Regions from separate parts of the Streptomyces changanensis genome, predicted to be linked through region 1. Evidence: riboswitches for the same ligand, from Rfam matches in the RefSeq annotation. Region 1 holds a riboswitch; each other region holds the start of a gene.
The links. Region 1 has a riboswitch for cyclic di-AMP ahead of NRO40_RS02150 (transglycosylase SLT domain-containing protein). Riboswitches for the same ligand answer to the same signal wherever they lie in the genome.
Positions count from the first base shown of each region.

Region 2: another riboswitch for cyclic di-AMP. It lies ahead of NRO40_RS14045 (M23 family metallopeptidase); the one in region 1 lies ahead of NRO40_RS02150 (transglycosylase SLT domain-containing protein).
Region 3: another riboswitch for cyclic di-AMP. It lies ahead of NRO40_RS25465 (M23 family metallopeptidase); the one in region 1 lies ahead of NRO40_RS02150 (transglycosylase SLT domain-containing protein).
Region 4: another riboswitch for cyclic di-AMP. It lies ahead of NRO40_RS11875 (LysM peptidoglycan-binding domain-containing protein); the one in region 1 lies ahead of NRO40_RS02150 (transglycosylase SLT domain-containing protein).

Region 1 covers NZ_CP102332.1:492,409-499,594, reverse strand. Annotated here, with positions in the region: gene NRO40_RS02155 (hypothetical protein) at 239-541, shown strand; cyclic di-AMP (ydaO/yuaA leader) riboswitch at 1,560-1,715, shown strand; gene NRO40_RS02150 (transglycosylase SLT domain-containing protein) at 1,721-2,482, shown strand; gene NRO40_RS02145 (hypothetical protein) at 2,466-2,945, opposite strand; gene NRO40_RS02140 (Gfo/Idh/MocA family protein) at 3,016-4,035, opposite strand; gene NRO40_RS02135 (sugar phosphate isomerase/epimerase family protein) at 4,072-5,007, opposite strand; gene iolC (5-dehydro-2-deoxygluconokinase) at 5,303-6,298, shown strand; gene iolB (5-deoxy-glucuronate isomerase) at 6,581-7,186, shown strand, end outside.
Region 2 covers NZ_CP102332.1:3,187,699-3,194,884, forward strand. Annotated here, with positions in the region: gene NRO40_RS14040 (PrsW family intramembrane metalloprotease) at 1-1,304, shown strand, start outside; gene NRO40_RS14045 (M23 family metallopeptidase) at 1,641-2,762, opposite strand; cyclic di-AMP (ydaO/yuaA leader) riboswitch at 2,774-2,910, opposite strand; gene NRO40_RS14050 (PP2C family protein-serine/threonine phosphatase) at 3,147-4,424, opposite strand; tRNA gene NRO40_RS14055 (tRNA-Met) at 4,661-4,734, opposite strand; tRNA gene NRO40_RS14060 (tRNA-Lys) at 4,982-5,057, opposite strand; gene NRO40_RS14065 (DEAD/DEAH box helicase) at 5,211-7,186, opposite strand, start outside.
Region 3 covers NZ_CP102332.1:5,829,236-5,836,421, forward strand. Annotated here, with positions in the region: gene shc (squalene--hopene cyclase) at 1-185, shown strand, start outside; gene NRO40_RS25445 (phosphorylase family protein) at 186-842, shown strand; gene hpnH (adenosyl-hopene transferase HpnH) at 862-1,884, shown strand; gene NRO40_RS25455 (aspartate aminotransferase family protein) at 2,428-3,816, shown strand; gene NRO40_RS25460 (tyrosine-protein phosphatase) at 3,877-4,689, opposite strand; cyclic di-AMP (ydaO/yuaA leader) riboswitch at 5,283-5,441, shown strand; gene NRO40_RS25465 (M23 family metallopeptidase) at 5,444-6,358, shown strand; gene NRO40_RS25470 (SGNH/GDSL hydrolase family protein) at 6,526-7,186, shown strand, end outside.
Region 4 covers NZ_CP102332.1:2,679,770-2,686,955, forward strand. Annotated here, with positions in the region: gene NRO40_RS11855 (Ppx/GppA phosphatase family protein) at 1-669, opposite strand, end outside; gene NRO40_RS11860 (DUF501 domain-containing protein) at 666-1,283, opposite strand; gene NRO40_RS11865 (FtsB family cell division protein) at 1,314-1,787, opposite strand; gene eno (phosphopyruvate hydratase) at 1,882-3,162, opposite strand; gene NRO40_RS11875 (LysM peptidoglycan-binding domain-containing protein) at 3,472-4,149, opposite strand; cyclic di-AMP (ydaO/yuaA leader) riboswitch at 4,154-4,327, opposite strand; gene NRO40_RS11880 (transglycosylase family protein) at 4,588-5,628, opposite strand; gene NRO40_RS11885 (cytochrome P450 family protein) at 5,742-7,007, opposite strand; gene NRO40_RS11890 (hypothetical protein) at 7,004-7,186, opposite strand, start outside.

The DNA.
Region 1 (7,186 bases):
AGGGCGGCCGCGTACCACGACCGGAGCGCGGTCGCCCCGCTCCACCCGCCCTCGGGCCACGGATCGACCCTGGGACGCGTTCGACGTACTGCTCGGCCCCGGTGCGAGGGCGCGCGGGCCCGCCGGTGGGACGGGAGGACCCCGTTCCGCCGGCGGGCCCGCGCGTCGGCGTGCCGGGGCCGGCCGCGCACCGGCCGGAGGTACCCCGCCCGGCGCCCGGGCCGCCACCTGTCGGCCCGTGGCGTCGGCGACCACGTCGGCCGTGCGGGTGTGGACGCCCGCCCGCCCCCGGGCGTCGATGGCGTCCTGGTCGTCGTGGCGGGCGTGGGTGCGGGCGACCTTCGCGACGACCGACGTGATGCGCAGGTCCGGCCGCGGGCTGCCGGACAGCAGGGTCGGCGTCCGGGTCGGCGCGCCGGCCGTGGCGGCGTGGCCGCTGCGCTGGTCGGGGTGCGCGGGGGTTTCGAGGAGCGGCTGCCGGCCGGGGGCGGGCTCGGTGCGCGGGCTGCCGTCGGTCGCCGCCTCGTGGAGGGGGCGGTGACGGGTCGCCAGGAGCCGTGGCGGAGTCCCGCGTCCCAGGCGGCGATGACGGTGTCGGCCTGCACGGTGTTGACGGCGGCGTGCGGGCGGGCGGTGTCCACCAGGTCGAGGCGCGGCGGGCGGCGCGGTCGGCCAGGGCGCCCTGGAGGTCGAGCTTGGTGGAGAACGGCGCGGTGGAGGTCTGCTCCGGGGTGTGCCGTGAACCGGTCCTCGAGCCGAAGGCCTCCACCTCCGCGGGGTCGGCGGCGTGGCGGGCGGAGGACAGCCCGGGAGGCGGTCCCGGGCGGAAGCGCTCGGGGCGGTCCGTGAGCAGGGGGCGGAGCCGGCCCAGCCGCGCGCCCGCGAAGGGCGCGCGTTGTGGACGTCGGCCGGGACGAGGGCCCGAGCACATCCTCGGACGCGTACCCCCCCCTGGCCGGCGGTCTCCGCGGTGGTGCGCGCCCAGTCGACGACGGGGCGGGCCGACGCGGGCGCGGCGGCGCGGGTGGATTCCGGCGCCGCCGCAGAGGGCGTGGTCGTGACCGCCGGCGCCGTGAGGCCCGGAAGCACCGCCCAGGTCGCCCACACCCGACGGTGAGCCATGAGAAATGCCGATTTCTGTACGATCCATCCCTTTGTCGGCTGTTTCCGATCGATTCAGCCTGGAACGCCCGTCGGGGCGGCGCAACCGCTCGGCGCTCCCCGGACCCGCCCGGGCGGCGCTCACCTCAACGGCTGGGACGCGCGGTCATGTCCGTTTCGTTGATGTCCGTGTTTATTGTGGGCCTTTAGGGGGAGAGGAGCGAATTAGCCGAGCTTTAGGGCGGATTGTGCCGCCCGGTCGCGGCCGGCGCGTCCCGTGACGTCCGTCACGCGGGGAACCGCCCGTCATTCCCGGACGGCCTGCGGTGTCAAGGAATTCACGCGAAATGGTCTTGGGAATTGATCACCCGCGGGAATTCCGGGCCTTGTTCCCGCCGACCGCCGTCGTCTACGGTCACCGCATTCCGGAGGGAACGCCGAATCCTGCCGCCTTCCGGACTCCGCACCCACTCACGCACGGCAGGAGCGGGGGAACCAGGTAAGTCGCCGGTCCGGTCCCCGGAGCGGCTCGGGGTGGAGTGGTGGCCGCGGCCACCGCCGGACATCTCCCGTCCGAACCCGACAGCTCACCTCGCAGGCGCCGGAGAGGAACGCCCCCATGCCCGCACAGGGTAAGCACCGCCGTCCCAGGAACAACCGCCTCGTCCGTACCCTCGCCGTCGCGAGCGCCGGTGGAGCCGCTCTCGCCCTGCCCCTGGCCGGCGCCGCGACCGCTTCGGCGGCGCCCGTCACGACGCAGCTCGTCACCGCGGCGCAGGTCACGGCCGCGCCGGCCGCCGCCGTGACCGCGGCCAAGCCCACGACGTACTCCGTGGCCGCAGGCGACACGCTCTTCCGCATCGCCGCCGACCACGCGGTCACCGGCGGGTGGAAGAAGCTGTTCCAGGACAACCGCCCGGTCATCGGTGACGACCCGTCACACATCCGGCCCGGCATGAAGCTCACGCTCGGCGCGAAGGCCGCAGAGCGCCCCGCGCCGGCCCGCGCCGACCGTTCCCAGGCCCGCCCGGCCGTGGCCCCCGTGCAGACGAAGACGTACACCGACGACCTCGACGGCTGGATCAGGGAATCCCTGGACGTCCTGGCGCGGCACGGAATTCCCGGCACCTACGAGGGAATTCACCGGAACATCATGCGTGAATCCTCGGGAAATCCGCTCGCGATCAACAACTGGGACTCCAACGCGGCCGCCGGAACGCCTTCCAAGGGCCTTCTCCAGGTCATCGACCCGACCTTCACCGCGTACCACGTGCCCGGCACGCCGCTGGACCCGTACCACCCGGTCGCCAACATCACCGCCGCGTGCAACTACGCGGCCGACCGGTACGGCTCCATCGACAACGTCAACGGCCCGTACTGACCGTCCCTCCGGGGCAGGTCCCCGAGCCCTGCCCCGGAGCCGGCGACGCGGTGAGGTCGGACGCGTCCGCGGACCAGCCCCGGCCGTCCAGATTGCCGCAGTGATTCACCGGCCGGTGCTCCGGCCGCTGTACGACGTTGCCGACGCCGAACAGGAGACCGCCCGTACCCGGGGCGTCCGCACCTGTGCCGTCCGAGCCGGGGAGGCCCCTCCCCGGAAGCTCCGTACCGGAGGCGTCCGTACCGCGGGGGTCCGTGTGGGCGCTGATCGTGCCGCGGTCGTCCGTGCCCCGGTCGTCCGTGTCGGTGACGGCCGCGACGGCGGCCGCGGCGGCACCCGCGGTCACCGCGAGCGCGCAGACCAGGGCCGGGACGGCGAGCGGGATGCTTCCACGCAGGGGGACCCCCTTCGAGGAGACGGTGTCCCGGCCCTGTGCGCGCCACCGCCCCGGCCACGCGCCCATTGCTCCGTCCGGCGGCGCGGTACCCGTCCCACCCGCCGGGCCGACGGGCGCGTACCGGGGCGGCCCCCGGTCAGGCGTAGAGGGCCGGGCGGTCGGCGAGCGCCACCTCCACACGTCCCCCGCCGACCTGCGCGCGCACCCCCGCCTCGCACACGGCCGCCGCCGCGTACCCGTCCCAGCAGCTCGGCCCGGTGACCTCACCGCGCCGCGTGGCGTCCACCCAGGCCCGCACCTGGCGGTCGTACGCGTCCTCGAACCGCTCCTCGAACCCCGCCGCGACCCGGCCGCCCCAGCGGCCCGCCGTGTTGAGGAGCATGCCGTGCGCGTCGCCGATCCGCGCCGTACCGCTCTCGCACACGGCCTCGGCCTGCACCTGGTACCCGAAACGGCAGTTGAGGTAGACCTCCACGTCGGCCAGGGCGCCGCCGTCCGTCTCGAACACCACGAACTGCGGGTCGGCGAGCCCCTCCGGGGCGTTGCCCGACGCCCTCGGGCGCAGCACCGTGACCGCCGCGACCTCCTGGCCCAGCAGCCAGCGCGTCACGTCCACCTCGTGCACCACCGAGTCCTCGACGAGCATCGCGTCGGTGAACCCGGGCGGTGAGGCGGCGTTGCGGTGCCGGTGGTGCAGCATCAGCGGACGCCCCAGCCCGCCCTCGTCCAGCAGGGCCTTCAGCCCGAGGTACTCCGCGTCGTACCGCCGCATGAAGCCCACCTGGACCAGCCGCCGCCCGAGCCGCTCCTCGGCGCGCACCACCCGCAGCGCCGCCGCCGCGTCCGGGGTGAGGGGCTTCTCGCACAGCACCGGAAGCCCGTACTCCAGCGCCGTGAGCAGCGCCGCCTCGTGCGCCGGGCCGGGGGAGGCGACGACGACGGCGTCGACGCCCGGCGCTGCCATCGCGGCGGCCGGGTCGGTGTGCACCGAGCAGCCGTCCACGCCCGCGGCGACCGCCGCGGCCCGCCCGGCGTCCACGTCCGCGACGGCGGCCACCCGCGCCCCGGGGATCACCCGGTCGATGCGGCGGACGTGGTCGGCGCCCATCCGGCCGGTGCCGACGACGGCGACGCCGAGCGTCCCGCGCTGGGTCATGGTCCAGGGTTCCTTCCGGGTCGGCGGGGGGCGCCGTCAGGCGCCGCAGGAGCGCAGGAACCGCCGTGTCCGCACGGCGATGGGCAGCGGCTTGTCCGGTGGGCACGGGTACATGTCCTGCTCCACGATGGCGAACAGGTCCACGCCCAGGCGCTGCGCCGCCGCCAGGACCGGGGGGAGGGCGGGCACCCCCGACGGCGGTTCGCACATCACGCCGCGCCGCACGGCCGGCCCGAAGGCGACGCCGTTCGCCACGACGTCGGCGAGGACGGCCGGATCGACCTGCTTGAGGTGCAGGTAGCCGATGCGCTCGCCGTACGTCTCGATCAGCTTGACGCTGTCACCGCCGCAGTAGGCGTAGTGCCCGGTGTCCAGGCACAGGTCCACCAGCCCCGGGTCCGTGGCGTCGAGGAACCGCTCGACGTGCTCCTCGGTGTCGAGGTGCGTGTCGGCGTGCGGGTGGACGACGATCCGCAGGCCGTACCGGTACCGCACCTCGTGGGCGAGCCGCTCCGTGCCGCGCGCGAGGTGCGTCCACTGCTCGGCGGTCAGCTCGGGCGGCTCGACGAGCGCCGCCGTGCGGTCGTCCCGCCAGAACGACGGGATGACCACCAGGTGCCCGGCCCCCACCGCCCGCGCGAGCGCCGCCACCTGACGGACGTGCGCCCAGGTGGCGTCCCAGACGGCGGGCCCGTGGTGCAGCGAGGTGAAGACCGTGCCGGCCGAGACCCGCAGGCCGCGCCGGGCCGTCTCGTCGGCGAGCCGGGCCGGGTCGGTGGGCAGATAGCCGTACGGGCCCAGCTCGATCCACTCGTACCCCGCCCCGGCGACCTCGTCGAGGAACCGCTCCCAGGGCACCTGCCGCGGGTCGTCCGCGAACCACACCCCCCACGAGTCGGGGGCGGAGCCCACCCTGATGCGGTCCAGGAGCGGGGTACCGGCGGGGCCCGACACGGGGCCGGCGGCGTCCATACGGCGGTCCTTTCACCCGGCGGGCGGTCGGCGGGGCGGGGAGGGACGACGACGGGGCCACGGGGGTGAGGGGAGCCGCCCGCGTGCGCGCCCGGTCCCCGGCCGGCCGCCCCGGTCGCACGGTTCGGATACAAGTGGGTGGGCGGCGCCCTGTCAACACCTTGTCAGGACATCCTCTCAGGACGAGGTCAGGATGTCCGTACATGGCGTTGACACCACCCCGGGCACCCCGTAGACCTGGGGACAGCGGTCACCGCCCCCTGCCCCCCGCCCGCCGGCACCAGGAGCGACGCGCATGCCCCACTCCGCCGAGACCTTCGACCTGATCACCATGGGCCGCATCGGCGTCGACCTCTATCCGCTCCGGACCGGCGTGCCCCTGTCCGAGGTCGAGACGTTCGGGAAGTTCCTCGGCGGTTCGCCGACCAACGTCGCCGTCGCCGCCGCCCGACTGGGGCGCTCCGCCGCCGTCGTCACCCGCACCGGGGACGACCCCTTCGGCACCTACGCGCACCGGGCGCTGCGGGACTTCGGCGTCGACGACCGCTGGGTCACCCCGGTCGCCGGCCTCCCCACCCCGATCACCTTCTGCGAGCTCTTCCCGCCCGACGACTTCCCGCTCTACTTCTACCGCCGACCCAAGGCCCCCGACCTGGAGATCCACCCCGACGAGCTCGACCTCGACGCGCTCCGCGCCGCCCGAATCCTGTGGACGACCGGCACGGGACTGAGCGCCGAACCGAGCCGCACCGCGACGTTCACGGCGCTGGAGGCCCGCGACCGGGCCGGCACCACCGTCTTCGACCTCGACTGGCGCCCGATGTTGTGGGACGACGCTACCGAGGTCCGCCGCCACTACGCCCGCGCCCTGCGCCACGCCACCGTCGCCGTCGGGAACGTCGACGAGTGCGAGGTGGCCACGGGCCTGCGCGACCCCCTCGCGTGCGCCCGCGCCCTGCTGGACGCGGGGGTCGACCTCGCCGTCGTGAAACGGGGCCCCGGGGGCGTCCTCGCCCTGCACCGCGACGGCACGGCCGCCGAGGTCCCGCCCGTACCGGTCGACGTGGTCAACGGCCTCGGCGCGGGCGACGCGTTCGGCGGCGCCCTGTGCCACGGGCTGCTGGCAGGCTGGGAGCTGGAGCGGACACTGCGGTACGCCAACGCCGCCGGCGCCCTCGTCGCCTCCCGCCTCGCCTGCTCCGAGGCGATGCCCACGGCGGCCGAACTGGACGACCTCCTCGCCGGCGGACCGGCGCACACCGCGCGTACCGCCCGCACCGCCCACGGCTGACCGCACTGCCGTGCGACCGACCGGCCCCCCGCCCCCGGGCCCCGCCACCGGACGGTACGACCGCGCCCGCCCCGGGCCCGTACGCCGTACCCCCGCCCGCGCGGCCCGCACCCACGCGGGCCCGCACCCGCGCGGCCCGCACCCGCGAAGGCCCCCGCACCACGTACGGCCGGCCGCACCCGCGCCCAGCGCGTACCGACACCCCCGAGACCCCCGGCACGCCGGCATCCCGGCGACACCGCCATCGACACCGCCATCGACACCGGCTCCCAGGGAGCAGACATGACCGCCTCCGACCACCTGCCCGCCGGGGCCGCGGCGCACGGCCCGTACGCCGTCGAGGTCACCCCCGAGTCCGCCGGGTGGGGCCACTGCTCCCTGCGCGTCCTCGCCCTGCCCCCCGGCGGGCGGCACGCCTTCGACGCCGGCGGCAGCGAGTGGATCGTGCTCCCGCTCGCCGGCGCCTGCACCGTCGAGGTCGACGGGCTCACCCTCCCGCTCGCCGGCCGGGCCGACGTCTTCACCGCCGTCACCGACTTCGCCTACGCCCCCCGGGACGCGCGCGTGGAGCTGACCTCGCGCGGCGGCGGCCGGTTCGCCCTCGCCGGCGCCCGCTGCGAGCGGCGCCTGCCCGCCCGCCACGGCCCCGCGACCGGCGTCCCCGTCGAACTGCGCGGCACCGGCACGTGCAGCCGCCAGGTCAACAACTTCGCCGCGGCCGACGTGTTCGACTGCGACCGGCTCATCGCCGTCGAGGTGCTCACCCCCGGCGGCAACTGGTCCTCCCACCCGCCGCACAAGCACGACGAGGACCGCCCCGGCGAGGAGTCCGTCCTGGAGGAGATCTACTACTTCGAGGTCGCCCCGGGCCGGCACGGCGCCCCCGGC
Region 2 (7,186 bases), 2.7 Mb from region 1:
CCGGCCCCGCCCAGCCGGCCATCCCGACGTACCACCCACGGCCGTCCTTCGACGCCGTACCGGACCGGGCGCGCTGGCGGTACAAGCCCCGGCGCGCGTTCTGGCGCAGCAGGGCGGTGCGCGCCTCCGCCGTGATCCTCGTGCTCGCCCTGTGCGCCCTGGTGATCCTGGCCCTGGTGCGCGAGCAGACGGGCACGACGGGCTTCCTGGTGGGCCTCGGGCTGGCGCTGCTGCCGGTTCCGCTGCTGATGGCGGCGTTCCGCTGGCTGGACCGGGTGGAGCCGGGTCCGTGGAGGAACCTGCTGTTCTCGTTCGCCTGGGGGGCGTTCGCCGCGGCCCTCGTCGCGATCGTCGCCAACACCTTCGCGACCCGGTGGATAGCCACCGCGACCGCCGACCCGACATCGGCCGACACGCTCGGTGCGACCGTCGTCGCCCCCGTCGTGGAGGAGAGCGCCAAGGCCGCCGCGATCCTGCTGGTCTTCCTCTTCCGCAGACGTGACTTCACGGGCCTGGTCGACGGGGTGGTGATCGCCGGGTTCACGGCGACCGGCTTCGCCTTCACGGAGAACATCCTCTACCTGGGCAGCGCCTTCGGCGAGGACCAGGAGTTCGGCACCTCCGGCATCGGGTCGGTGACGGCGGCGACGTTCTTCGTACGGGTGGTGATGTCGCCGTTCGCGCATCCGCTGTTCACGGTGCTGACCGGCATCGGGTTCGGGATCGCCGCGATGACGGCCCGCCGCCGCAGAATGGCGCGGGTGGTGCTGCCGGTGCTGGGGCTGGCCCTGGCGATGGGCGTGCACGCGCTGTGGAACGGCTCGACGACGTTCGGCCCGTGGGGGTTCGTCGCCGTGTACGGGGCGTTCATGCTGCCGGCGCTCGGGCTGCTGACGTGGCTCGCGGTCTGGACCCGCCAGCGGGAGCTGCGCACCATAGCCGCCGAGCTGCCGGCGTACGCGGCGGCCGGCTGGCTCACCGCGGACGAGCCGCTCGCGCTGTCCTCGATGCGGGCGCGGTCCCTGGCGCGGGACTACGCGGCCCGCGCGTACGGCCCGGCGGCGGCCCGGTCGGTGGGCGAGTACGAGGCGTTCGCGACGACGCTGGCGTTCCTGCGCCACCGGGCGCGGCGGGGCGCGGCGGACCGGGACTTCACCGCGCGCGAGCAGGAGCTGCTGCACCACATGTGGCAGCGGAAGGCGACGGCCGGCCCGGCGCTGACGTTCGCCGCCCGCGCGACCGGCCGCGTGTGGACCCCGCCGCCGCACCGCGACTACGCGGGGTACAACCCGTACCGGTACTGAGCGCGGGCGGGGCGAGCCGGGCCGGACGGGCCTTGCATGACGGGGCGGGACCGGCCGGGCGGGGAAGACCGGCAGCCCTGGCGTCGGGGGGTGTGCCGCCAAGGCTGCCGGGATCGATGGACCGCCGGACGTCAGGCGGGCGGTGCGCACGCCGTACCGCCCGTACCGTCGGTCGGTACGCCACGTCGGACCGCCCGTACCGCCCTACCGCCCGTACCGTCGGTCGGGACGCGCACCCGGCGGGCCGCCGCCTCGAGCGGGCCGCCGCCTCGAGCGGGCCGCCGCCTCGAGCGGGCCGCCGCCTCGAGCGGGCCGCCGCCTCGAGCGGGGACGGGGTCAGACGGTGAGGCCCTTGCCGCGGAGCCAGGCCAGCGGGTCGATGCCGCCGCCGGAGGGCGTGTGGACCTCCAGGTGCAGGTGCGGCCCGGTGACGTTGCCCGTGGCGCCGACGCGGCCGATGGTCTCGCCGGTGCCGACGCTCTGCCCGGCGCTGACGGTCATCGAGGAGAGGTGGCAGTACCAGACCTCCGTACCGTCCGCGAGCTCCAGGACGACCCGGTAGCCGTACGCGCCGGACCAGCCGGCCGACTTCACGGTGCCGCTGTGGACGGCGTTGGCCGGGGTGCCCGTGGGGGCGGCCAGGTCGAGGCCCGTGTGGTAGCCGGAGGACCACATGGAGCCGGCCTGGCCGTACGTCGAGGTGATCGTGTACGAGGAGGTCGGCAGGGCGTAGCTCGCGGCGAGCTTGGCCAGGCGCTCGGCCTCCGCCTTGGCGGCGGCCGCGGCCTCGGCGCGCTCGCGCTTCTCCTGCTCGGCCTTCGCCTCGGCCTTCGCCTTGGCCTGGGCGGTGGCCTGCTGGGCGGCGGCCTCGGCGGCGGCCTTCTCGGCGGCCGCCTTCTCCGCGGCGGCCCGGGATTCGGCGTCGGCGGCCGCCTGCTGCTGCTCGGCCTGCTGGAGGATGCGGGCGCGCAGGGCCTCGCCCGCGTCGGAACCGCCCTGCGCCTCCTGGCCACCGGGCGAGGCCGACGACAGCGTGGCGAGGGGCGCGAGGTCGGCGGCGGCGACGTCCTGCGGGTCGGCGGCGGCCTCGGCGGCGGCGCCGGCGTCCGTGGTGTCGTCGGCGATCAGGGCGCCGACGCCGGGCAGCGAGGAAGCGTCCGGGAGGCCGACGTCCGGGAGGGATATGGCGACCCGGGGCTTGTCCTGAGCGGTGGCCATGCCGCCCGCGCCGACGGCGGCGATGACGCCGACGCCGAGGACGGTGGAGCTGCGGGCGAGGCCGCCGCGCTGCTTGACGACGCGGTGGCGGCCGCGGACCGGACGGACGGAGTCCTCGGTGGGGTTCCACTCGACGTCGGCCGCGGGGGCGGCGGTGCCGGCGAAGCCCTGTCCGACCGGCTGGCCGGTGGTGTCGTACGCGCCGAAGGGGGCTTCGGGGGCAGGCCTGTTGGACGCCACGGGGGCGCTCTCCTTTCCTTCCTTCTCGCCTACCGGGTTAGCTGACGGGTTCGGAGCAGGAAGGTCTCCTACGGGCCGGAATGCAGCCCGATTCACCCCAGGTGTGGTGGGTCCCCGGTTCCCTCGCGGGATTCGGCGCATGCGCACGGTGCCGCCTCTGCGACGGCTGGTACGACCGCGCTGCGTTATCGAACGTTAATAGACGCACGGGTCGTATTCCAAGCCGTTGCCGGGTATTCGTGAGGGCCGACGACAGGCACCAAGTCCCCTATAGGCAGACATTTCCCGGCGAATTGACACCGCGTCAAGGGGTTCGAGACCCCTCCGACCGACCACGACTTTCTGACGGTTTGTCAATTGTTATCGCCGAGAGCTGTCCTCCCCTCACGGAGCGTGCCCGTCGGGGCGGGCGACCGCGAGCAGTGCCATGTCGTCGTCCGCCCCGCCGCCCGTGTACCGCCGCACGTCGTCGACCAGCCCGTCCAGCAGCTCCCCCGGCGCCGGGAAGGTCCGCCCCTCCAGCCAGGCGGCCGGGTCGTAGAACATGCCCGCCGCGTCCCGCGCCTCGGTGAGGCCGTCCGTGTGGAAGAGCAGTGTCGCCCCCGGCGGGAACGGCGCCGTGTACGCGCGGTCCGGCCAGGTGCCCAGCTCCCCCATGCCCAGCGGCAGCGCCGGCTCCGGCGGCTCCAGCACGGCCACGCGGCCGTCCGCACCCAACAGCAGCGGTTCGGGGTGGCCCCGGTTCACCACCCGTACCGTCCCGTCGCCGCGCGGGACCTCGGCGAGCACCGCCGTCGTGAACCCCTCCACCGCGTCCAGGCCGTCCCGCCGGGTCCCCTCCCGGGCGAGCGCCCGCTCCAGCCGCTGCGCCACCGCCTCCAGCGAGCTCTCCTGCTCGGCGGCCTCGCGGAACGCCCCGATGACGATCGCCACGGCCTCCACCGCGCCCAGGCCCTTGCCCCGCACGTCCCCCACGACGAGCCGGACCCCGTACGGGGTGTCCTGCACGGCGAACAGGTCCCCGCCGATGGACGCGTCGGCCTGCGCGGCCTCGTAACGCGCGGCCACCCGCAGTCCGCCGATGCGTTCGGCGGGCACCGGCAGCACCGCCCGCTGCGCCGTCTCCGCGATCACCCGCGCCGAGGCGAGCCGCTCGCCGCTGCGCCGTACGAGCCGGTTGATGAGCAGGGCGAGCCCGCCGACGGTGACCACGGTCAGCAGCTCGGTCAGCGTGGGAACCCGGGGGAAGGGCTTCTCGACCAGGTGCGGCGCGATCACGGCCAGGACGGCGCACAGCGCGACGACGAGGGTCGCGCGCCGGGTGTAGAGGGGTGCGGCGATGAGCGGCGCGGCGACGAAGAAGGGGACGCCCGTGAAGGGCGGCGGGGTCGCGATGTCGTACGCCACGCCCCCGACGAGCAGCAGCCCGGGAAGCCCCCGCACGATCCGCCGGACCACCCCACCGGTCTCGGCCCGACCTGACTCGACCTGACCGGCCTCGACCCGATCCCGCTCGGCACGGCCGTGGCCGTGGGGCACCGGGCCGGCACCGCCGCCGTGGGGCACCGGGGCACCGCGGCCACCCCGGCCGGCGGCGCCGTCGCGCGCGTCGTCACCGGCCCGCTCGTCGCCGCCCTCGCCGTACTCCGCTCGCTGCCCCACCACCCCAGGCTGGCCGCAGCCGCCCTCCCCGGCGACCCGCGGTCGGCCGACCGGGCGAGGCGGCGGCCACATCCCGGGAGCCGCGCCATCGACCGCCCGACCGGCCATCCGACCATCCGACCATCCGGCCGACCGTCCGCCGACCGACGTCGCCCGGCCGCTGTTCGACCGCCCGACAGCCCGACCGGGAAAACGCCGAAGGCCCGGTGCTGTAAGCACCGGGCCTTCGGTTTCAGTAGCGGGGACAGGATTTGAACCTGCGACCTCTGGGTTATGAGCCCAGCGAGCTACCGAGCTGCTCCACCCCGCGTCGTTGAACACAACCTTACGCCATCCCGGGGGGTGCCGTTGACCATTTCGCGCCTTCAGCGCCAGAAAGCTGAAGAAATTCCCGGTTCGCCGGCGACGAGGCCCCCGACAGCGGGCCATCACCGGCCCCGGAGCGGGTCCGGAACGGCCTCGAAAGGGAGCGCGGCGCCCCCGGACGCACGAATGCCCCGGCCGGAAGGAACCGGCCGGGGCACCAGACCCCGTGACGAGCCGCGGAGGCTCGCGACTGGTAGGCCCTGTGGGACTCGAACCCACAACCAACGGATTAAAAGTCCGCTGCTCTGCCAATTGAGCTAAGGGCCCTCGACGGGTCATCCCCGAGCATAGCCCGCCGGGACCGGTGAGCCGATCGGGTATCGGCACAACACCCTCGTACGGCCCGTCCCGGAACCGGGACGGGCCCGTACGCGGCACACGAGGTGTCGCGTACGGGCCCGTCGGGCGCCCTACGGGGCGTCAGCCGTTGCGCTTCCAGCGGGGCTTGTCGTCGCGGCGCCCGAAGGAGGAGCCGGAGCCGGAGCCGGTGTTCGAGCCGCCGCGGTGGTCGTCACGGCGACCGTACGGGCGCTCGTGGCCGCCGGAGCGGAAGCCGCCGCCCGCGGGGCGGTCGTCCCGACGGTCGCGGTTGAACGGACGGTCGCTGCCGCGGTGACCGCCGGTGGGGCGGTCGTCACGACGGTCGTCGCGGCGGAAGCCACCGGCCGGGCGGTCGTTGTCACGACGGAAGCCACCGGACGCCGGACGGTCGTTGTCACGGCGGAAACCACCCGAGGCCGGACGGTCGTTGTCACGGCGGAAGCCACCGGACGCCGGACGGTCGTTGTCCCGGCGGAAACCACCCGAGGCCGGACGGTCGTTGTCCCGACGGAAACCGCCGCGGTCGTTGTCCCGGCGCTCGAAGGAGCGGCCACCGCGGTCGTCACGGTCGCGGTTGAAGCCGCCCCGGTCGTCGCGGCGGTCGTTGTCGCGGCGGAAGCCACCCGACGGGCGGTCGTTGTCGCGGCGGAACCCGCCACGGTCGTTGTCCCGGCGGTCGTCGCGGCGGTAGCCACCCCGGTCCTCGCGGTCGCGGCGCTCGAAGTTGCCCCGCTCGTCGCGGCGGTCCCGGCGCTCGTACGAGGACGAGCGGTCGTCGCGGGAGTCCCGCTCGGGCTGGGCCGGTACGGCGGCGACGGCGGCCTGCACCTCGGCCTCGGCGGCCTCGGTCACCTCGGCGACGGCGGCCTCCGGGTCCTCGCCCCGCTCGCGCGCGGCGCGGGCGACCAGACGGTCGGCCTCCTCGCGGAGCTCGGCGGCGCGGCGCTGCATGCGCTCCAGCTGCTGGGCGAGGTCGGCCGCCTCGCGCTCGGCCTGCTTGGCGGCGTTGTTCGCGGAGTCGGCCTGCACCTCGGTCAGGGACCGGGCACCGGTGATCTCGGCGACCTCCGGGTCGAACGCCCCGGCGCCGCCCACGATGTGGCGCGTGGCGTCGACGCCCGCGTCCTCCATGAGGCGGAAGATCTGGCGGCGCTGGTGCGGCAGGGCCAGCGAGACGACGACGCCGGACTTGCCCGCACGGGCGGTACGGCCCGAACGGTGCAGGTAGTCCTTGTGGTCGCCGGCCGGGTCGACGTTCAGGACCAGGTCGATGCCGTCGACGTGGATGCCGCGGGCGGCGACGTCGGTGGCGACGAGGGCGTTGACGTAGCCCTTCTTGAAGTCTTCCAGGACCCGCGTACGGGCGCCCTGGGTCATGCCGCCGTGCAGCGCGTCGGCCTTGACGCCGGTGTCCTGCAGCTGCTCGGCGATGCGGTCCGCGCCCAGCTGGGTGCGGACGAAGATGATGGTGCGGCCCTTGCGGGCGGCGATCGCGGCGGTGACCGGCGCCTTGTCCTTGGGCTTCACGACCAGGACGTGGTGGGTCATGGTGGTGACGTTGCCCTGGGCGCTGTCGACCTCGTGGACGACCGGGTCGGTCAGGTAGCGCTTGACCAGCGTCGCGATCTCGTTCTCCATCGTGGCGGAGAAGAGCAGGCGCTGGCCGCCGGCCGGCACCTGGTCGAGCAGCTCGGTGACCTCGGGCAGGAAGCCCAGGTCCGCCATCTGGTCGGCCTCGTCGAGGACGGCGACCTGGACGGCCTCCAGCGAGCAGGCGCCGCGGTTGATGATGTCGCGCAGCCGGCCCGGGGTGGCGACGAGGATGTCGACGCCGCGCTCCAGGGCGTAGATCTGGTTGCCCATCGACGTACCGCCGCAGACGACCTTCATCTTGAGGCCGAGGACGTCGCCGTACGGCTGGAGGGCGTCCGCGACCTGCATGGCGAGCTCACGGGTCGGGGTGAGGATGACGCCGCGGGGCTTCTTCTTGTCGGTGTGGCCGCCGGCCAGCGTGGCGAGCAGCGGCAGACCGAAGGAGAGGGTCTTGCCGGAGCCGGTGCGGCCGCGGCCGAGGA
Region 3 (7,186 bases), 5.3 Mb from region 1:
GCCGGGGCGTGGCGTGGCTGGCCCGCACGCAGCGGGAGGACGGGTCGTGGGACGAGCCGTACTTCACCGGGACCGGTTTCCCGTGGGACTTCTCCATCAACTACCACCTGTACCGCCAGGTCTTCCCGCTCACCGCGCTCGGCCGGTACGTGCGCGGCGAGCCGTCCTTCGGCAAGGGCCGCTGAGTGGCCGCCCGACGGGCGCGGGAACCGGCGGCGCCGCTGCTGGTCGCCTGCGCGCTCGGCATCGAGCGGTTCGCGCTGCGCGGTGGCGGGCGGCCGCGGGCCCGCGGCGGCGTGGACGGCGCGCCGGGTCCGGTCACCGTCCTGCGCACCGGCATGGGCCCCGCGCGGGCCCACCGCGCCGTGTCCGACGCCCTGCGGGACGGCGCCCTGCGCGGGGCCTCCGTCGTCGCCTCCGGCTTCTGCGCCGGGCTCGCCCCGGGCATGCACCCCGGCGACGTGGTCGTCGCCGACGAGACGCGCGGCCCGCACGGCGCCACCCCCTGCACGGCCCCCGAGGCGCTGGTGGCCGCACTGGCCAGGGCGCTGCCGGGACGGACGGTCCACACCGGGCCGCTGACCGGCTCCGACCACGTCGTCCGGGGCGGGGAGCGGGCGGACCTGCGTGCCACCGGCGCGCTCGCCGTCGACATGGAGTCCGCGGCCTCCCTGCGGGCGGCGCTGGCCGTCGGCCCCCGCCCCATTGCCGCCGTCCGGGTGGTCGTGGACGCCCCGGAGCACGAACTGGTCCGGATCGGGACGGTGCGCGGGGGAATATCGGCCTTCCGTGTCCTTCGTGCCGTCCTTCCCGCGTTCCATGAATGGCACCGTTCCCTGTAACTCCCCAGGAGGTAGCCGGATGGCCATGCCACTCCGCCAGTCAGTCCGGGTCGGGACCTATCTGCTCGGGCAGAGGCTCCGCAAGCGGGAGAAGTTCCCCCTCATCGTCGAACTGGAGCCCCTCTACGCCTGCAATCTGAAGTGCGAGGGGTGCGGCAAGATCCAGCATCCGGCCGGGGTCCTGAAGCAGCGCATGCCCGTCGCGCAGGCGGTGGGAGCGGTCCTGGAGTCGGGCGCGCCGATGGTGTCCATCGCCGGGGGCGAGCCGCTGATGCACCCCCAGATCCACGAGATCACGGCCCAGTTGGTGGCCAGGCGCAAGTACGTCTTCCTCTGCACCAACGCCCTGCTGCTCCGCAAGAGGATCGCGGACTTCACCCCCTCGCCCTACTTCGCCTTCGCCGTGCACATCGACGGGCTGCGCGAGCGCCACGACGAGTCGGTCGCCAAGGAGGGCGTGTTCGACGAGGCGGTCGAGGCGGTCAAGGAGGCGAAGCGGCGGGGATTCCGGGTCACCACCAACTCCACCTTCTTCAACACCGACACCCCCCAGACCGTCATCGAGGTCCTCGACTACCTCAACGACGACCTGCGGGTCGACGAAATGATGATCTCCCCGGCCTACGCGTACGAGAAGGCGCCCGACCAGGAGCACTTCCTCGGCGTGGAACAGACCAGGGAACTTTTCCGCAAGGCGTTCTCCGGCGGCAACCGGCGGCGCTGGCGGCTCAACCACTCCCCGCTCTTCCTCGACTTCCTGGAGGGGAAGGTCGATTTCCCCTGTACCGCCTGGGCCATTCCCAACTACTCCCTCTTCGGCTGGCAGCGCCCCTGCTACCTGATGAGCGACGGATACGTCCCCACCTACCGGGAACTCGTCGAGGAGACGGACTGGGACGCGTACGGCCGCGGCAAGGACCCCCGGTGCGCCAACTGCATGGCGCACTGCGGCTACGAGCCCACCGCCGTCCTCGCCACCATGGGCTCACTGCGCGAGTCCCTGCGCGCCGCCCGCGAGTCCGTCGCCGGCAACCGCGCGTGAGGCGACCGGGCGTGAGACGACGGGGCCTGACGACGCGACCACGCTGGACGCGACCGCCGCGACGCGGCGCCGCGCCGTGACCGCGCCCCCCGGCAGGGCCCCCGGGAAGGGCCCCCGGGAAGGGCCCCCGGCGTGACGTTCCCGGACGGCGTCGGAGCACCCCGTGCCCTCCGGGCGCCGACCGGCGGGCCATGCGACCTGCCGGCCGCCGGGGGTCCGCGCCCTCCTCGTCGGCGCGGCCGCGAAGACCGGCGGCCGCGCGGCCCGGACCCCGGCGCGGTCGAGCCGCGGGACATGTCGACCCGCCACGGCTGCCCGCCCGGTACGGCGCCGGCCGCACGGTCGTCGCCCCCCGCCGGGCCACGTCTCGTCGACGCGGCCCCCGCGCCGCCCGCCGGCCGGCAGCGGGCCCACCCCGACGGCATCGCCGGGCGGACCACCGGGCCCCGTGTCCCGCCACCCCGGCCGGGGTGGCGGGACGGACCACGTACCGCGGCCCACGGAGCCGCCGAACGACCTGCGGAACGGAGTGCGGAGCGAGCCATGACCACCACCGACTTCGACCTGGGCAAGCTGCTCGCCGAACGCGCCGGCGAGCGCTACGAGCTGCACAGTCGCCACCTCAACCACCAGCTGCCCCGCATGCTGCGCACCCTCGGCTTCGACAGGATGTACGAGCGGGCGGCGGGTGCCCACTTCTGGGACGGCGAGGGGAACGACTACCTCGACATGCTCGCCGGCTTCGGCGTGATGGGTCTCGGCCGACACCACCCCGTGGTCCGCCGCGCCCTCCACGACGTCATCGACGCCGACCTGCCCGACCTCACCCGCTTCGACTGCGCCCCCCTGCCCGGCCTCCTCGCCGAGCGGCTGCTGTCCCACTCGCCCGGGCTGGACCGGGTGTACTTCGGCAACAGCGGCACCGAGGCCGTGGAGACCGCGCTGAAGTTCGCCCGCCGCGCCACCGGCCGCGAGCGCGTCCTGTACTGCGCGCACGCCTTCCACGGGCTCACCACCGGGGCGCTGTCCGTCAACGGCGAGGCGTGCTTCCGCGACGGCTTCGCCCCGCTGCTGCCCGACACGGCGATCGGCCTCGGCGACCTGGACGCCCTGGAGCGGGAGCTGAGGCGCGGCGACGTGGCCGCGCTCATCGTGGAGCCGATCCAGGGCAAGGGCGTCCACGAGACCCCGCCGGGCTTCCTGCGGGCCGCCCGGGAGCTGCTGCACCGCCGGGGCGCCCTGCTCATCGTCGACGAGGTCCAGACCGGCCTGGGCCGCACCGGTGACTTCTACGCCCACCAGCACGAGCCGGGCGTCGAGCCCGACCTGGTGTGTGTCGCGAAGGCCCTGTCCGGGGGGTACGTCCCGGTCGGCGCCACGCTCGGCAAGGACTGGATCTTCAAGAAGGTCTACTCGTCGATGGACCGCGTCGTCGTCCACTCCGCCAGCTTCGGGGCCAACGCCCAGGCCATGGCGGCCGGGCTGGCCGTCCTCGCGGTGCTGGAGGGCGAGGACCTCGTCGGAAACGCCCGCCGCACCGGCGCGCTGCTGAAGTCCCGGCTGTCGGAGCTCGTCGGCCGGTACGAGATGCTCCACGACGTGCGGGGCCGCGGACTGATGATCGGCCTGCAGTTCGGCAGGCCCACGTCGCTGGGGCTGCGCAGCCGTTGGACGATGCTGCAGACGGCCCGCAAGGGGCTGTTCGCGCAGATGGTCGTGGTGCCGCTGCTCCAGCGGCACCGCATCCTCACCCAGGTCTCCGGCGACCGGCTCGAAGTGATCAAGCTGATCCCGCCGCTGGTCCTCACGGAGGGGGACGTCGAGCGGTTCGTCGCCGCGTTCACCGCCGTCATGGACGAGGCCCACAGCGGCGGCGGCCTCATCTGGGACTTCGGTCGCACCCTGGTGAAGCAGGCCGTCGGCAACCGCTGACCCGGCTGCGGCGGGTGGTGGTGGCGCGGCGGCCACGCGGGCGCGCCGCCGCCCCGCCCGTCAGTCGGTGAGCAGGCGGTGGCGCAGCCGCTCGCGGGTCGCGCCGTCGAGCGAGAGCCCCTCGCTCAGGTACCGCTTGGTCGAGCCCCAGTGCTCCTCGATCGTCTCGTACGCCGTCGCCAGGTACTCGACGCGCGCGTCGAAGAGCGGCGCGAGGAGCTCCATCACCTCCGGGGACATCCCGGTGGGCGAGGAGTCGCTGCGGTGCACCTTGTACCGGCGGCGCGGGTCGTTCGACTTGAGGTAGTCCGCCTCGATCGCGTCCCGCTCGACACCGACGGCCAGCAGTGCCACCGCCACGGACAGGCCCGCCCGGTCCTTGCCCGCCGCGCAGTGCATCAGCGCGGGGACGCTGTCCTCGGCGAGGGCGTGCAGCACCCGGCTGTGCTCGGCGGTCCGGTCGGCGACGATGCTGCGGTACGCGTACCGCATCCGCGCCGCGGCCTTGCCGTCACCGAGGAGGTCCCGCAGCTGCTCGATGTCGCCGTCGCGCACCATCCGCCAGAATTCGGCGCCGTCGGCCGGGTCGGTCAGCGGGATGTTGACGTTCCGCACGCCGGGCAGCTCGATGTCGGGCCCCTCCAGGGCCTGGTCGGCCGCGTTGCGGAAGTCGAAGACGGTGTGGAGTCCGAGCGAGGCGAGGAGGACGGCGTCCTCGGCGGTGGCGTGCGCGAGGTGCCCGCTGCGGAACAGCACACCGTCGCGCACCCGGCGCCCGTCCACGGTCGGCAGCCCGCCCACGTCGCGGAAGTTGCGCACGCCGGTGAGCTCCGGCTCGGCGGTCGGCGGGACGTCCGGCAGCTGCTGCGTCACGGGGGCTCCTCCGTGTCTCGCGTCGGCGACGGCCGCCGACGATGTCGCGGATCAGACGATACGACATCGCTTCCCCCGGTGAAGATCACCATGCGGGTCGCACTCCTGTCGCCCGCGCGCGGCCCCGCCCGTGGTCAGCGCCCTGCGGAGCGGGCGCGCGGAGCCCTGCGGGGCGCCCGTCCGTCGGGTCGTTCTGTCCCCGTTCGCCGCCTTTCGCGCATCGGTCCGGCGGTGGCCGCCGTCGGTGCGGGCGGTCGGATGGGTGAGGGGTGGGCCGATGGTCGCCTTGATCACGTTCGGTGGCTTCTGTCCGTATTCGCGACGTAAGTGGTAACACGCCCCGTAAACAAGGGAGATGGCCTTCGGTGCGTGAGCAGCGTCATAGAAGTGACGGACCGTGGCCGACCGCGGCGCCGAAATGGCCTGCGCAGCACGGGAACACATGATCCGCAATCCACGGAGGGTGACCGGAATTCCGGCGCGAATTCCGAAGGGCGAATGCACGGGCGCAACCATCCGCTTGTTCCCGGCGTCCTGACTCGTTTACGGTCCCGACCAGCCGGGCGGATCGCCGAATCCTGCCGCCGCCCCGGAATTCGCACTCACCCAACGTGTGGCAGGAGCGGGGGAACCAGGTAGTCCGCCGTACGGGAATTCCCGTACGGCTAGGGGTGAAGTCGCGCCACCGGCGCGGCCGGGCAGCTCCAGCCCGAACCCGACAGCTCACCTCGCAGGCGCCGGAGAGGAAATAGCCATGCCCGCCAAGGGTAAGCACCGCCGTCCCAAGTCCAGCCCGCTCACCCGCGGTTTCGTCGCCGCCGGTACCGGTGGCGCCGCCATCGCCCTCCCGCTCATCGGCGCTACCGGAGCCAACGCCGCCGCCCCCGCGGCCGCCCCGGCCACCGCCCCCCAGGCCGCCGTCGCGTCCGTCACCGAGGCCGCCAAGCCCGCCGCGCGGGTGTACACCGTCGCGGCCGGCGACTACCTGGCGAAGATCGCGCACAACAAGAACGTCAAGGGCGGCTGGCAGAAGCTGTACGCCGACAACCGCGACGTCATCGGCGGCGACCCGGCGCTCATCCACCCGGGCCTCAAGCTGACCCTCGGCGCCAAGAACCCGGACAAGGCCGACCAGGCCCGTCCCGAGGCCCGCGCCTCCCGCTCCGCCGCCTCGTCCCCGGCGCCGGCGAAGGCCGCCCCGCAGCAGGCCGCCCCGCAGAAGGCCGCCAAGGTCGAGCAGCAGGCCCCCGCGCAGAGCAGCTCCTCCGGCTTCACCGCCCCGGTCTCGGCGGGCGTCTCCACCCCGTACCGCGCCTCCGGCTCCATGTGGTCCTCCGGCTACCACACCGGTGTCGACTTCACCGCCTCCTCCGGCACCACCGTCAAGGCCGTGGGCCCGGGCACCGTGGTCTCGGCCGGCTGGAGCGGCGCGTACGGCAACGAGGTCGTCATCAAGCACGCCGACGGCAACTACTCGCAGTACGCCCACCTCTCCTCCCTCTCCGTCTCCGCCGGCCAGACCGTCGGCGGCGGCCAGCAGATCGGCCTCTCCGGCTCCACCGGCAACTCCACCGGCCCGCACCTGCACTTCGAGATCCGCACCAGCCCCGGCTACGGCTCGGACATCGACCCGCTGGCGTACCTCCGGGGCCACGGCGTCAGCATCTGACGCCCGGCGCTCCGCGCGCCCCGCACCGCCGCACGACGCCGCCCGGCACCCCTCAGGGTGCCGGGCGGCGTCGCGGTGGCGGAGATCACGCCCCGTCAACCCCTCCTACGGTCGCGTAGGCCACACCGCGCGGAGGAAGATGTGCTGCCGTGGCAGACGATTCGACGATGGGGGAGAACGACGTGATCGGGTCGTACACGGCGATCGGCGACAGCTTCACCGAGGGCGTCGGGGACCCGGGTCCCGACGGGCGCTTCGTCGGCTGGGCCGACCGCCTGGCGGTCCTGCTGGCCGACCGGATCCCCGAGGAGGGGCACTTCCGCTACGCCAACCTCGCCGTGCGCGGCAGGCTCCTCGACCAGATCGTGGCGGAACAGGTCCCGAGGGCGAAGGCCCTCGCCCCCGACCTGGTGACCTTCTGCGCCGGCGGCAACGACATCATCCGCCCCGGCAGCGACCCGGACGACGTCGCCGAGCGCTTCGAGCGGGCGGTCGTCGACCTGACCTCCCACATCGGCACGGTCCTCGTGACCACCGGCTTCGACACGCGCGGCGTGCCGGTCCTGCGCCACCTGCGCGGCAAGATCGCCACGTACAACGGCCACGTGCGCGCCATCGCCGACCGGTACGGCTGCCCCGTCCTGGACCTGTGGTCCCTGCGGACCGTCCAGGACCGGCGCGCCTGGGACCACGACCGCCTGCACCTGTCGCCCGAGGGCCACACGCGCGTGGCCCTGCGCGCCGCGCAGGTCCTCGGCCTGGAGGTCCCGGCCGACCCGGACCAGGCGTGGCCGCCGCTCCCGCCGCGCGGGACCCTGGAGGGGCGGC
Region 4 (7,186 bases), 2.2 Mb from region 1:
CTCCAGGCCCAGCGCGACGGCGGCGACGGTGGTGACCGAGCCGGCCAGGCCCACCAGGGTGCGCGGCTCGCGGAGCGGGACGGTGGCGCCGGCCAGCTCCAGGGCGGCCCGCACGTCCGCGCGGATCGCCGCCACCTCGGCGGGCGACGGCGGGTCCGTGCGCACGTGGCGCTCGGTCAGACGGACGCAGCCGACGTCGACGGAGCGCGCCGCCCGCACGTGGGCGCGGCCGACGACGAACTCCGTGGAGCCGCCGCCGATGTCGACGACCAGGTACTCGTCGTCGCCCTCCAGTTCGCGGGTGGCGCCGGTGAAGGAGAACTCGGCTTCCTGATCGCCGCTGACGACCTCCGGCTCCACACCGAGGATGTCCACGACGCCCCGGACGAACTCCTCGCGGTTCTCCGCGTCCCGGGAGGCCGAGGTCGCGACGAAGCGGACCTTCTCGACGCCCAGTTCACGGATGACGGCGGCGTACGCGCGGCAGGCGGCGAAGGTCCGCTCCAGCGCCTCGGGGGCGAGTCGGCCGGTGCGGTCGACGCCTTGGCCGAGCCGGACCACGGTCATCCGCCGGTCCAGGTCGACGAGGGTGCCCGCGTCGGGGTCGACGTCCGCGACGAGCAGGCGGATGGAGTTGGTGCCGCAGTCGACGGCGGCGACCCGGGTCACCGGCCACCCTCCGCGTCGCCATCGGTCGCGTCGCCACCGGCGGTGTCCGCCGCGTCCGCCGACGCGCCGCCGGCCCCGGCCGCCGCGTCCCCGGGCTCCCGGTCGGCGCCGACGCACGGGCCCTTCGCCCACCACTCGGGGAGCATCGCGAGCGCCTCGTCCCCCAGGGGGTTGACGCCGGGTCCGGCGACCAGCGAGTGGCCGACCAGGACGTGCAGGCACTTCACCCGGTCCGGCATGCCGCCGGCGCTGGGGAAGCCGGCGAGCACCTCGATGGCGTCGCGGCGCGCGAGGTAGTCCTCGTGCGCGGCGCGGTAGGCGGCCGCCAGCTCGGGGTCGCGCGCCAGGCGCTCGGTCATCTCCTTCATGACGCCGTTCGCCTCGAGCGTGCCGATCGCGGAGTTCGCGCGGGGGCACGTGAGGTAGTACGTCGTCGGGAAGGGCGTGCCGTCCGGGAGCCGGGGCGCGGTCTCGACCACGTCGGGGTTGCCGCACGGGCAGCGGTGCGCGATGGCCCGCAGGCCGCGCGGCGGGCGGCCGAGCTGGTCCTGGAAGGCCGCGACGTCGGCCTCGGTCGGCTCGGTGCGTTCAGTCTGCGGAGGGGGCGTTTCCATGCCTGCCTTGATCCTGGTGGAGCTACGGGGCTATCGGTTCTCCTGGTCGGCGCGGTCCACGCCGTCCCAGACGTTCGAGTACCAGGGCCGGCCGGTGCCGCCCTGGTCGGTGCGGTGCTCGCGCGCCGCCTCGGGGTCGTTCATGGTGAAGGCCGTCTCGCCGGGCAGCACGTAGTGCAGGTGCCGGCGGGCGAGCTGCCGGACGTAGGCGTCGTCCTGGAGGCGGGCCTTCTCGTCGCGCAGCCGCTCCACCCGGGCCGCCGCCTGCTCCGCGAGCCGTTCCTGCTCGGCGATCTCGCCGCGCTGCGACACGTACTGGCGCATCGGGTAGGCGAGGGCCACGACCATGGAGCAGACCACGAGGGCGAGGAACGCGGCCCGGCCGGTCAGCCGGGAGCGGCGCGCCTGACGGCGGCTCTGGGAGCGGTAGACGCGGGCGGCGGTCTGCTCGCCGAGCAGCCGCAGCCTCGTCGCGGTCGAGAACCGGTCCCGGTCCTGGCCCATCGGCTCGCCCCTCCTCACGTACGACGTACGACGTCCCCGGACACGGTACGGGACCGTGGCCGGGGACGTGCGCAACTGCGGCGTCGGGCGGGCGTCAGCCCTTGAAGCGCGGGAAGGCGCTGCGACCGGCGTACACCGCGGCGTCGTCGAGGATCTCCTCGATGCGCAGCAGCTGGTTGTACTTGGCGACGCGCTCGGAGCGGGCCGGGGCGCCGGTCTTGATCTGGCCGCAGTTGGTGGCGACGGCCAGGTCGGCGATGGTGACGTCCTCGGTCTCGCCGGAGCGGTGGGACATCATGCACTTGAAGCCGTTGCGCTGGGCCAGCTCGACGGCGTCGAGGGTCTCGGTGAGGGAGCCGATCTGGTTCACCTTGACGAGCAGCGCGTTGGCCGCGCCCTCCTCGATGCCGCGGGCGAGGCGCTCGGGGTTGGTGACGAACAGGTCGTCACCGACGAGCTGGACCTTCGCGCCGAGCTTCTCGGTGATGGTCTTCCAGCCGTCCCAGTCGTCCTCGAACAGCGGGTCCTCGATGGAGACGAGCGGGTACGCCTCGACGAGCTCGGCGTAGTACTCGGTCATCTCGGCGGCCGTGCGGGACTTGCCCTCGAACGCGTAGGCGCCGTCCTTGTGGAACTCGGACGCGGCGACGTCCAGGGCGAGCGCGATGTCGCGGCCCGGGGTGTAGCCGGCCTGCTTGATCGCCTCCAGGATGAGGTCGAGCGCGGCGCGGTTCGACTCCAGGTTCGGGGCGAAGCCGCCCTCGTCGCCGAGGCCGGTGGACAGGCCCTTCTCCTTCAGCACCTTCTTGAGGGTGTGGTAGACCTCGGTGCCCCAGCGCAGGGCCTCGGAGAAGGACTCGGCGCCGATCGGCGCGATCATGAACTCCTGGATGTCCACGTTGGAGTCGGCGTGCGAGCCGCCGTTCAGGATGTTCATCATCGGCACCGGCAGCAGGTGCGCGTTCGGGCCGCCCAGGTAGCGGAAGAGCGGGAGGTCGGAGGCCTCGGAGGCGGCGTGCGCCACGGCGAGGGAGACGCCGAGGATGGCGTTGGCGCCGAGGGAGGACTTGTCCGGGGTGGCGTCCAGGTCGAACATCGCCTGGTCGATGAGCCGCTGCTCGGTGGCGTCGTAGCCGACGAGCTCCGGTCCGATCTGCTCGATGACGGCGAGCACCGCCTTCTCGACACCCTTGCCGAGGTAGCGGTCCTTGTCACCGTCGCGGAGCTCGAGGGCCTCGAACGCACCGGTGGAGGCACCGGAGGGGACGGCAGCACGGCCGGTGCTGCCGTCGTCGAGGCCGACCTCGACCTCGACCGTGGGGTTGCCTCGGGAGTCCAGGATTTCCCGGGCTACGACGACGTCGATGGACGGCACGAGCATCTCCTTCTGGGATGTGACGCGTGGAGTGCAGGGGCTTCACCCTTGCGGCAAGAGCCTAACCGGCTCCGGGGCCGGTGCCCGCGACCGCCCGCCTCCTGGGACGAAAAAGGGCACAACCACCCATGAGTCGGGACGAACTGACAGCGTTCCTACTGATGAGTAATCACGCTGAGCGGGTCGACACTCATCCGTCCTGGCCCGGTTCGCCCCGTTTCGCACGGGGGTCCTGACGGCGGAGGGCCCCGGTCCGGCACACCCCCGGGTGGAGGGCGCGTCGGGGCCGGGGCCGGTCGCCGCGGGGGGTCAGCTCAGGTGGAGCTGCTGGCCCGGGTAGATCAGGTCGGCGTCGGAGACGATGTCCTCGTTCAGGTCGAACAGCTTCTTCCAGCCGCCCGCGACCTTCTCGGCCGTGGCGATGGAGCTGAGCGTGTCGCCGGCCTTGACGCGGTACTCGCCGTCGCCCTTCTCGACCTTCTCGCCGGTCGGGGTGGTGACGGTGCCGGAGGACTTCGGGGCGGCCTTGGGCGTCGCGGCCTTCGGCGTGGTGCGCTGCTCGCTGCGCGTGGTGGGCTCCTCGGCGGTGCGCTCGGCGGCGGCGCCGTCGTACGCGGCACCGGACAGGCCGACGCCGCAGCTCGGCCACGCGCCCTTGCCCTGGCCGGCGAGGACCTTCTCGGCCACGGCTATCTGCTGCGACTTGGAGGCCTTGTCGGCGGTCTGGGCGTACGCGGTGCCGCCGTACGCCGCCCAGGTGGAGGCGGAGAACTGCAGGCCGCCGTAGTAGCCGTTGCCGGTGTTGATCGACCAGTCGCCGCCGGACTCGCACTGCGCGACGCGGTCCCACTCGGCGGCGGTGGCGGCGCTCGCGGTCGTGGCGCCGAGCAGCGGGGCGGCGACGGCGGCACCCGTGATGCCGGCGAAGGCGGCGAAACGGACGGCCTTGGACGGGCGACGGTGCTTGCGCTTACCGGAAGAAAGCATGGGTGTGTCTCCTCACCGACGCCTACGAGGTGAGCTGTCGGGTTCGGGCCTGGTGAGTGCCCGGCCGTGCGCTGGGTGGCGCACGGCTTCACCCCTAGCCGGTCCCGGCCGTCCTTCGACGGCCCGGCCCCGGCGCTTACCTTGGGTCCCCCGCTCCTGCCCACGGCGCTGGAAGCGTCGACTGTTCCCGTCGCCGGCGGCAGGATTCGGCGTTACCGGTCGGACGGGGCCCGCGGTGGCGAGCTGGTCTCGACGGTAATCACAGACCGACCCGAAGTTCAAAGGGGGACATTCGGGTCAATCCGCCCCTACTTGCCTGCCCCTTAGGGGTGTTTGCGCAGGTAGGGGCCGAAACGGACGGACCGGGCGGCGGCGACGCGCCAGTTGGGGTGAAGAGACTCTTGTCTCACTTCCCAGAAACGGACATTCAGCCCGTAACTACCCCTTGGGCTGGGCGAGATCGAGGCTCTGGCCAGGGACGATGAGGTCCGGGTCGGTGCCGACGGCCTCGCGGTTGGCGTCGTAGAGGGCCGTCCAGCCGCCGGGCACCTCGTGGGCGTCCGCGATGGCCCAGAGGTTGTCGCCGGGCCGGACGGTGTACGTGCCGTCGGCCGCGAGGCCGTCGGCCGTACGTGCCGCGGCGTCACCCCGCGAGGTGGGCGTACCCGTTCCGCGCCCTTCGACCGCGGCGCCGGTGTCGACGGAGCCGTCACCGGGGACCGGGGCCGTCGGACCGGTCGCGCCCTCCTCCTTGGCCGGCTCGCCGCGGTGCTTGCCGTTGCCGGACGCGGGGGTCGGGACCCCGCCGTCGACGGGGGCCTCGCCGGGGGCCGTCGGGGACGGCTCGGCGGGGGAAGCGCCCGGGGCGGTCGGCGTCGTCGCCGGCGCGGTCGGCCCGGCGGTGGCGCCGGAGCCCGCGGTGGCGCCGGTCGCACCGGAGCCAGGCGTGCCGGAGACGGTGGCGGCCTCGGTGCCGGTCGCGGGCCGGTCCGCCGTGGAGGGCGTGCCGGCGTCGGGGGCGGGCTCGGCGGACGCCTCCGGCTCCTCGGCGCTCGCCGACGGGGCGGGCGAGGTGCCGGGGTCGGTCTCCGCGGTGGAGCCGCCGCCGACGGTCAGGCCGGCGATGGGGGCGCAGGTCTCCCAGGCGGCGGCGCCCTGCGCGGCGAAGACCTTCTCCGCGACGGCGATCTGCTGGGCGCGGCTGGCGAGGTCGGCGCGGGGCGCGTAGGCCGTGCCGCCGTACGCCTGCCAGGTCTCCTGGGAGAACTGGAGGCCGCCGTAGTAGCCGTTGCCGAGGTCGGCGCTCCACATGCCGCCGGTCTCGCACTCGGCGACCCGGTTCCAGGTCTCGGCGTCGGCCGCGGACGCGGTACCCGCGCCGAGCAGCGGCAGGGCGATCGCGGATCCGGTCACCCCCGCGGCGACGACGAGGGCGGGGGCCTGACGGGGTCGACGGTGTCGTCCGTTCCCGGAGCGCATGCGTTGGACCTTTCGCGTGACTGCTGAGGTGACGGTGAACGTAGCGGCATTCGAACGCCAGTCACAAGTCGATGCAGGGGAGATTACGCGAAGATCACAGTTATGACGGAGTGTCAGCTTGCCTCGGGCGTGAACTCCACCGGCAGCGTGCGCAGTCCCCGCATGATGAGTCCGCCGCGCCAGCGCAACTCCTCCGGGGGGACGGCGAGGCGCAGGTCGGGCAGGCGCGTCAGCAGCGTGGCGAGGGCTGTCTGCCCCTCCAGCCGGGCGAGCGGCGCGCCCAGACAGTAGTGGATGCCGTGCCCGTAGCCGAGGTGCTGGTTGTCGCTCCGCGCGAGGTCCAGGGTGTCCGGCCGGTCGAACCGCTCGGGGTCCCGGTCGGCGGCCGCCAGGACGACCAGCACGGGCTCGCCCACCTCGACGCGCTGCCCGCCGAGGGTCAGCGGCTCGGTCGCGAAGCGCCAGGTGGCGAGCTCCACGGGCCCGTCGTACCGCAGCAGCTCCTCGACGCCCGTCTCCAGCAGGCCGCGCTCCCCGGCGGCCAACGACCGCTGCAGGCGGGTGCGCTGGCCGTCGTCGCGGAGCAGGGCGTACGTGCCGTTCCCGATGAGGTTGACCGTGGTCTCGAAACCGGCGAACAGCAGGATGAAGGCCATCGCGGCGGCCTCGTTCTCGGTGAGGTGCTCGCCGTGGTCGGAGGCCCGGATGAGCCCGGAGATCAGGTCGTCGTCCCCGCCCCGCCCCAACCCCTCCCGCTTGCGGTGGATCAGGTCGACGAGGTAGGCCCGCATCCGCTTCACGGCCCGCGCCACCCCGCCGCGCGGCCCGCCGCCGTGCCGGATCATCTGCCCGGCCCAGTCCCGGAAGTCGTCCTGGTCCTCGGCGGGCACCCCGAGCATGTCGCAGATGGCGTGAATGGGGAGCGGGAAGGCGAAGTCGTGGATGAGGTCGGCCTCGCCCTTCGCGGCGAAACCGTCGATCAGCCGGTCCGTCAGCTCCTGCACGCGGGGCGCGAACTCGGCGACCCGGCGCGGAGTGAACGCCTTCGACACGAGCCGGCGCAGCCGCGTGTGGTCCGGCGGGTCGATGTTGAGCAGGTGCGTCATCAGCTCGGCCTTGCGCTCGCCGGGGATGCCGGTCTTGCCCTTGGCGTGCGCCGGCTCGGCGTGGTGCGCCGGGTTCTTGCTGAGCCGCTGGTCGGCGAGGGCCTGCCGGGCGTCGGCGTACCGGGTGACCAGCCACGCCTCCACACCGCTCGGCAGCCGCGTCCGGTGCACGGGTGCGTGCTCCCGCAGCCAGGCGTACGCCGGGTACGGATCGGTGGCGAACTCCCAGGTGAAGAGCTCGGGGGGTGCGGCGGGGTCGTGGGGAGCGTTCACCCCCCGACGGTATCCGGCCCCGCGTCGAGGGCCCGCACGGCACCCGGGTGCCCGGCGTCGGCGGCCTTGCGCATCCAGGCGGCGGCCTCCTCGGGCTCGTGCTCGGCCAGGAGGCGGGCCATCCGGTAGGCGCCGTAGGCGTCGCCGAGCTCGTGGCCGCGCGTGTACCAGTCGACGGC